2 regions of the Streptomyces sp. NPDC085460 genome follow, and region 2 is predicted to be linked to the other one. Evidence: riboswitches for the same ligand, from Rfam matches in the RefSeq annotation. Region 2 holds a riboswitch; the other holds the start of a gene.
The links. Region 2 has a riboswitch for thiamine pyrophosphate ahead of ACIGHB_RS18400 (thiamine ABC transporter substrate binding subunit). Riboswitches for the same ligand answer to the same signal wherever they lie in the genome.
Positions count from the first base shown of each region.

Region 1: it holds a riboswitch for thiamine pyrophosphate, as region 2 does, so the genes downstream of both, thiC (phosphomethylpyrimidine synthase ThiC) here and ACIGHB_RS18400 (thiamine ABC transporter substrate binding subunit) in region 2, are expected to answer to the same signal.

Region 1 is NZ_JBITTO010000003.1:500,577-504,611, reverse strand. Features, by position in the region: gene ACIGHB_RS10180 (hypothetical protein) at 1-156, shown strand, start outside; gene thiC (phosphomethylpyrimidine synthase ThiC) at 221-2,011, opposite strand; TPP riboswitch at 2,006-2,144, opposite strand; gene ACIGHB_RS10170 (YibE/F family protein) at 2,339-3,730, shown strand; gene ACIGHB_RS10165 (SsgA family sporulation/cell division regulator) at 4,011-4,035, opposite strand, start outside.
Region 2 is NZ_JBITTO010000006.1:443,154-447,188, forward strand. Features, by position in the region: gene ACIGHB_RS18390 (phosphatidate cytidylyltransferase) at 1-709, shown strand, start outside; gene rlmN (23S rRNA (adenine(2503)-C(2))-methyltransferase RlmN) at 913-2,025, shown strand; TPP riboswitch at 2,055-2,164, shown strand; gene ACIGHB_RS18400 (thiamine ABC transporter substrate binding subunit) at 2,246-3,337, shown strand; gene ACIGHB_RS18405 (iron ABC transporter permease) at 3,376-4,035, shown strand, end outside.

The sequences.
Region 1 (4,035 bases), on a different contig from region 2:
CGGGGCGTCGTCCCCTTCCTCCGGGCCGCCCTCACCGCTCCCGTACCGACCCCAGCGCCCACACCGGCACCAGCTCCCACTCCAGCCCCAGCGCCAACACCGGCACCGGCACCGGCACCGGCCACCGCCCCCGATCCGCCTCCCCCGGCCCCGTGACGCGGACCGGCCCGCGGTCCCCCCGTGGACCGCGGGCCGGGGATCAGGACGGACGAGCAGGCGGCTACTCGGCCAGGGGCAGGTAGACGCGGTTGCCGGCGGCGGCGAACTCGGCGGACTTCTCCGCCATGCCGGCCTCGATCTCCTCCTGGGTACCGCCGTGCTCACGGCGGATGTCCTGCGAGATCTTCATCGAGCAGAACTTCGGGCCGCACATCGAGCAGAAGTGGGCCGTCTTCGCGGGCTCCGCCGGCAGCGTCTCGTCGTGGAACTCCCGGGCGGTGTCCGGGTCGAGGGCCAGGTTGAACTGGTCCTCCCAGCGGAACTCGAAACGCGCGTCGGACAGCGCGTCGTCCCACTCCTGGGCGCCCGGGTGGCCCTTGGCCAGGTCCGCCGCGTGCGCCGCGATCTTGTACGTGATGACGCCGGTCTTCACGTCGTCGCGGTTCGGCAGGCCCAGGTGCTCCTTGGGCGTGACGTAGCAGAGCATCGCCGTGCCCCACCAGGCGATCATCGCGGCGCCGATGCCGGAGGTGATGTGGTCGTACGCGGGCGCGACGTCCGTGGTCAGCGGGCCGAGCGTGTAGAACGGCGCCTCCTCGCAGATCTCCTGCTGGAGGTCGATGTTCTCCTTGATCTTGTGCATCGGGACGTGGCCCGGGCCCTCGATCATCGTCTGCACGTTGTGCCGCTTGGCGATCGTGTTGAGCTCGCCGAGCGTCTTCAGCTCCGCGAACTGCGCCGCGTCGTTGGCGTCCGCGATCGAGCCGGGGCGCAGGCCGTCGCCGAGCGAGTAGGTGACGTCGTACGCCGCCAGGATCTCGCAGAGCTCCTCGAAGTTCGTGTAGAGGAAGTTCTCCTTGTGGTGCGCGAGGCACCAGGCGGCCATGATCGAACCGCCGCGCGAGACGATGCCGGTCTTGCGGCGCGCGGTGAGCGGCACGTACGGCAGGAGCACGCCGGCGTGCACGGTCATGTAGTCCACGCCCTGCTCGGCCTGCTCGATGACCGTGTCCTTATAGATCTCCCAGGTCAGGTCCTCGGCCCTGCCGTCGACCTTCTCCAGCGCCTGGTAGAGCGGCACGGTGCCGATCGGCACGGGGGAGTTGCGCAGCACCCACTCGCGGGTGGTGTGGATGTTGCGTCCGGTGGACAGGTCCATGACCGTGTCGGCGCCCCAGCGGGTCGCCCAGGTCATCTTCTCCACCTCCTCCTCGATGGAGGAGGTGACGGCGGAGTTGCCGATGTTGGCGTTGACCTTCACCAGGAACCGCTTGCCGATGATCATCGGCTCGATCTCCGGGTGGTTGACGTTGGCCGGCAGCACCGCGCGGCCCGCCGCGATCTCCTCGCGGACGACCTCGGGGGAGACGTTCTCCCGGATCGCCACGTACTCCATCTCCGGGGTGATCTCGCCCCGGCGGGCGTACGCGAGCTGGGTCACGGCCTGCCCGGAGCGGCCCCGGCGGGGCAGCCGCGGACGGCCGGGGAACACCGCGTCGAGGTTCTTCAGCCCGCCGCCGCGCGGCGAGGTGTGCTTGATGCCGTCGTCCTCGGGGCGGACCGGGCGGCCCGCGTACTCCTCGGTGTCGCCGCGCGCGATGATCCAGTTCTCGCGCAGCGGCAGGAGGCCCCGGCGGACGTCGGTGTCGACGGCGGGGTCGGTGTACGGGCCGGACGTGTCGTACAGCGTCACGTCCTTGCCGTTGGTGAGGTGGACCTGGCGGACCGGCACCCGGATGTCGGGGCGCGAGCCCTCGACGTACCCCTTGTGCCAGCCGGGCGTGCGCTCGCCGTTCGAGTCGTTCTGCTCGTTCTGGTCGGAGGCAGGCGTGCGTGCGTCCTGAATGGTCATGAGACCGAATCTCCCTACGCCGGCATTACCCGGTAACAGGTTCGGCGGTCGGCGCAGCCTCCTCCCGTACGCGTCCGCGTACGGTGATCAGCGCCCTCTCAGCCCGGTGCTCCGAGCTCCCGCGTGTGCAAAGGTGCCACCACGCTAGCGCCCTCCCGGGCGTGCTGAACAGTGGGCCCCCTCCGTTCTTGCGATGATCGGTCGGTGACTTCCTCGCAGCAGACCCCCGATCCGCACGGCCACGACCGCGGCCACGACCACGGGAACGAGCACGGAAGCGGCACCGGCCCAGGCGGTGTTCCGGGCGGTGGCCCAGGCGGTGGGCCAGTGGGTGGTCCGGCCGGAGGCTCCGGCTCCGGCCACGGCTCCAACCCTGGCAACGGGCACGGGCACGGCTCCGGCCACGGCTCCGGCCATGGGCACGGCCACGGCCACGGCCACGGCCACGGCCACAGTCACGGGCCCGCCGCGCCCGTCTCCCGCCATCTGCGCAGGGTCATCGCGGCCGTCCTCATCCCCTTCGCCACCGCCGTGGCCGTCGGTCTGGTGGTGCTCTGGCCCGGCGGCACGCCGGCGCACGAGCGGACCGGGGTCGGCTTCGACCGGCAGACCGAGCAGGGCAGGGTCGTCGCGGTCGAGCAGGTGGACTGCAAGGACGTGAACGCGGCGCAGGTGCCGCCCACCGGCGACACGACCACCCCGCAGGGCCGCGAGGCGGTCAACGGGCAACAGGGTCAGTGCGAGAAGGCGACGATCGAGGTCACCAGCGGCACGGACAAGGGGCGGCAGTTCACCGAGATCGTGCAGCCGGACGCTCCGCGCCAACTCGACGAGGGCCAGGGCGTGGTGGTCGCCTACGCCCCCGACGCCCCGAAGGACCTGCAGTACTCGGTGACGGACGTGAACCGGAAGGTGCCGATGGCGGTCCTCGCCGGCATCTTCGCCCTCGCGGTCGTGCTCGTCGGCCGGCTGCGGGGCGTGATGGCGCTGATCGCGCTCGCGGTGAGCTTCCTGGTGCTCACGCTCTTCATCCTGCCCGCGATCCTGGAGGGGTCGAACCCGCTGATCGTGGCGGTGGTCGGATCGAGCGCGATCATGCTGCTCGCGCTCTATCTGTGCCACGGCCTGTCGGCCCGCACCTCGGTCGCCGTCCTGGGCACGCTGATCTCGCTGCTGCTGATCGGACTGCTCGGGTCCTTCTTCATCGGCTGGGCCTCGCTCAGCGGCAACACCGACGACTACACCGGGCTCATCCACGGCCTCTACCCGGAGATCGACATGTCCGGCCTGCTCCTGGCCGGTGTGATCATCGGTTCGCTCGGTGTGCTGGACGACGTGACCGTCACCCAGACCTCGGCGGTCTGGGAACTGCACCAGGCCGACCCGGGGATGGGACCGCGCGCGCTCTACCGGGCCGGCATCCGGATCGGACGCGACCACATCGCCTCGGTGGTCAACACCCTGGTCCTGGCCTACGCCGGTGCCGCGCTGCCGCTGCTCCTGCTCTTCACCATCGCGCAGAGCAGCATGGGGACGGTGGCCAACAGCGAGCTGGTGGCGGAGGAGATCGTCCGGACCCTCGTCGGATCGATCGGTCTGGTCGCCTCGGTGCCGGTCACGACGGCGCTCGCCGCGCTGGTGGTGTCGGCCGACCGCCCGGCGGAGGAGGCCGGCGGCCGGACGCCGGGCCGCGGCGGACGGCGGCGCCGCGCGAAGTGACGCGCGCGCGGCGGCCGTACGGGCCCGCGCCTCGTCGACAGCCGTACGGATCGGGGTACCGGTGCCAGGCGTACGGATCGGAGCGTCGGTGCCGGCCGTACGGATGGGGGGACCGGTCTCAGGCGTGCGGAACGGAGCGCCGGTCTCATGCGCACGGGTCGGAGCGTCGGTCTCAGGCGTACGCGACGGGCGCCGGTGTCAGGCGTGCACGACCGACGGGCGCCGGTGTCAGGCGTACGGAACGGGCGCGCCCGTGCCGGCCGTACGCGACGGGCGCCGGTCAGGCCGGGCCCGCGCTCTCCTCG
Region 2 (4,035 bases):
AGCGGTGGCCGTGGTCGTCGGTCTGTGGGAGCTGACCTCGCGGCTCCAGGAGCGCAAGGCGATCAAGGCGCCGCTGGTGCCGCTCGCGGTCGGCGGCGCGGCGATGGTCGTCGCCGGGTACGTGCGGGGCCCCGAGGGCGCCTGGGTCGCGATGGCCCTGACGGCGCTCGCGGTGCTCGTCTGGCGGATGACGGAACCCCCCGAGGGGTATCTGAAGGACGTCACGGCGGGGGTCTTCGCCGCGTTCTACGTGCCGTTCCTGGCGACGTTCGTGGCGCTGCTGCTGACCGCGGACGACGGTCCGTGGCGGGTGCTGACCTTCCTGCTGCTCACGGTGGTCAGCGACACCGGGGCGTACGCGGTCGGCTGGCGGTTCGGCAGGCACAAGCTGGCGCCGCGGATCAGCCCCGGCAAGACCCGCGAGGGCCTGTTCGGCGCGGTGGCCTTCGCGATGGCGGCCGGCGCGCTGTGCATGCAGTTCCTGATCGACGGCGGCACCTGGTGGCAGGGGCTGATCCTCGGTCTGGCGGTGGCGGCGAGCGCGACGCTCGGCGACCTCGGCGAGTCGATGATCAAGCGGGACCTGGGCATCAAGGACATGGGGACGCTGCTCCCCGGTCACGGCGGCATCATGGACCGGCTCGACTCGCTGCTGCCGACGGCGCCGGTGGTGTGGCTGCTGCTCGCGCTGTTCGTCGGCACGGGGTGAGCGGTCACCCGCAGGGGATCGCCGTCGGAGCGGGTTGACGGACAGCGGGTACTCTGGAAGGGCTCGGGGCGTGTGCCTCGGGCCCTTTCGTCGTCCTCGCCGCCGCGGGGACGGTCCAGTGAGGTCGCTCCGGCACCGCCGTGCCGCGCTCCCCGCCGTCGCGGGACGTCCGACCTCGTGCCTGTTTGAGGAGAGACGCCGCCGTGGCTCGTCCGGCCCCCGGAGAACTCACTTTCGTCGCCCCGCGCGGTGCCAAGAAGCCGCCGCGGCACCTCGCCGACCTTTCGCCCGCCGAGCGGAAGGAGGCCGTCGCCGCGATCGGCGAGAAGCCGTTCCGCGCCAAGCAGCTGTCGACCCACTACTTCTCCCGGTACGCGCACGACCCGGCGGCGTGGACCGACATCCCGGCCGCCTCGCGGGAGAAGCTGGCGGGGGAGCTGCTGCCGGACCTGATGTCGGTGGTGCGGCACATCTCGTGCGACGACGACACCACCCGTAAGACGCTGTGGCGGCTGCACGACGGCACGCTGGTCGAGTCGGTGCTGATGCGCTACCCGGACCGGGTGACGATGTGCATCTCGTCGCAGGCGGGCTGCGGCATGAACTGCCCGTTCTGCGCGACCGGGCAGGCGGGGCTCGACCGGAACCTGTCGACGGCCGAGATCGTGCACCAGATCGTCGACGGCATGCGGGCGCTGCGCGACGGAGAGGTGCCGGGCGGTCCGGCGCGGCTGTCGAACATCGTGTTCATGGGGATGGGCGAGCCGCTCGCCAACTACAAGCGGGTCGTCGGCGCCATCCGCCGGCTGACCGACCCCGAGCCGGACGGTCTGGGGCTGTCGCAGCGCGGGATCACCGTGTCCACGGTGGGTCTGGTGCCGGCGATGCTGCGCTTCGCCGACGAGGGCTTCAAGTGCCGGCTCGCGGTGTCGCTGCACGCGCCGGACGACGAGCTGCGGGACACGCTGGTGCCGGTGAACACGCGCTGGAAGGTGCGGGAGGTGCTGGACGCGGCCTGGGAGTACGCCGAGAAGTCCGGGCGCCGGATCTCCATCGAGTACGCCCTCATCCGGGACATCAACGACCAGGCGTGGCGGGGTGACCTGCTCGGCAAGCTGCTCAAGGGCAAGCGGGTGCACGTCAACCTGATCCCGCTGAACCCGACGCCGGGGTCGAAGTGGACCGCGTCGCGGCCGGAGGACGAGAAGGCGTTCGTCGACGCGATCGCCCGCCACGGTGTGCCGGTGACCGTGCGTGACACCCGGGGCCAGGAGATCGACGGTGCCTGTGGGCAGCTGGCGGCCTCCGAGCGCTGACCTTGTACTCTGTGCTCGAACACATCTGCATATTCCGACAGGGGAGCGCCACAGCGCTGAGAGTGCGGTAACCGTAGACCGCAGACCCTCTGAACCTTGCCCAGGTCATTCTGGGTAGGAAGTTCGGTCGTAACTCGAGCTGTTGCGCCCTGCCCGCGTCCGTTCCGGCGGCCGCGGGCAGGGCCGCGTCTCTTCCTGGTCCCACCCAGGAGGACAACCGATGCACACCAAGAAGGCAGCCGCCGTCGCGCTGGTCGCGGCGCTCGGCGTCACCGGCCTCGCCGCCTGCTCCACCGAGGACGCCCGCGAGGCCGCGGGCAAGTCCGGGGAGCCGGCGCCGAAGACCGTGACCCTCGTGAGCCACGACTCCTTCAACGCCTCCAAGGAGGTGCTGGCCGAGTTCACGAAGCGGACCGGCTTCACCGTGAAGGTGCTGAAGGCCGGCGACGCGGGCGAGGCCGTCAACAAGGAGATCCTCACCAAGGGCTCCCCGCAGGGCGACGTCTTCTTCGGCGTCGACAACACGCTGCTCTCCCGCGCCCTCGACAACGGCATCTTCGAGCCGTACGAGGCGAAGGGGGCGGACCGGGTCCCGGGCACGTTCAAGCTCGACAAGGAGAACCGGGTCACGCCGATCGACACCGGTGACATCTGCGTCAACTACGACAAGAAGTTCTTCGCGGACAAGAAGCTCGCGCCGCCGGTGTCCTTCGACGACCTGGCGAAGCCGGAGTACAAGGACATGCTGGTGGTGGAGAACCCCGAGCGGTCCTCCCCGGGCCTCGGCTTCCTCCTCGGCACGGTCGCGCGGTACGGCGACGAGGGCTGGCAGGACTACTGGAAGAAGCTGAAGGCGAACGGCGTGAAGACCGTCGACAGCTGGGAGCTCGCCTACAACCAGGAGTTCTCCGGTTCGGCCGGCGGCAAGGAGGCCAAGGGCGACCGTCCGCTGGTCGTGTCGTACGCCTCCAGCCCGCCGGTCGAGGTGCTGTACGCGGAGCCGCAGCCGAAGGAGGCCCCGACCGGGGTGTCCACCGGCACCTGCTTCCGGCAGATCGAGTTCGCGGGGCTGCTGCACGGGGCGAAGAACCCCGAGGGCGGGAAGGCGCTGATCGACTTCCTGATCTCGAAGAAGTTCCAGGACGACATGCCGCTGCAGATGTTCGTGAACCCGGTGGCGGAGGACGCGACGCTGCCGGAGCTGTTCACGCAGCACGGCGTGGTCGTGGAGAAGCCGCAGACGATGGCGCCGGAGAAGATCGCCGAGCGGCGTGAGGCGTGGATCCAGCAGTGGTCGTCGCTCCTCAAGTGAGGTCCGGCCGCCGGGGGAGCGCGGCGCGGCTGGGGCTGATGGTCCTGCCCGTCGCGTTCTTCGCGGTCTTCTTCGCCTGGCCGGTCGTGTCGATCGTCGAGCGCGGGCTGCGGCCCGGCGGGGTCTGGGACCTCGGCGCGATCGGGGCGACGCTCGGCCGTTCGGACATCCTCGGCGTGCTCGGCTTCACGGTGTGGCAGGCGGCCGCCTCCACCGGTCTGACGCTGCTGGTGGCGCTGCCGGGGGCGTATGTCTTCGCCCGTTTCGACTTTCCCGGGAAGGGTGTGCTGCGGGCGGTCGTCACGGTGCCGTTCGTGCTGCCCACGGTGCTGGTCGGGACGGCGTTCCTGGCTCTGGTGGGGCGGGGCGGGTTCACCGACGCGCTGTTCGGGCTGCGGCTCGACACGACGGTGTGGGCGATCCTCCTCGCGCACGTGTTCTTCAACTACGCGGTCGTCGTCCGGACGGTCGGCGGGCTGTGGGCGCAGCTGGATCCGCGGCAGGAGGAGGCGGCGCGGGTGCTCGGCGCGTCGCGGTGGACGGCGTGGCGGTCGGTGACGCTGCCGGCGCTGGTGCCCGCGGTGTCGGCGGCGGCGCTGATGGTCTTCCTCTTCACCTTCACCTCGTTCGGTGTCGTGCAGATCCTCGGCGGGGACGCGTACACGACGCTGGAGGCGGAGATCTACCGGCAGACGGCC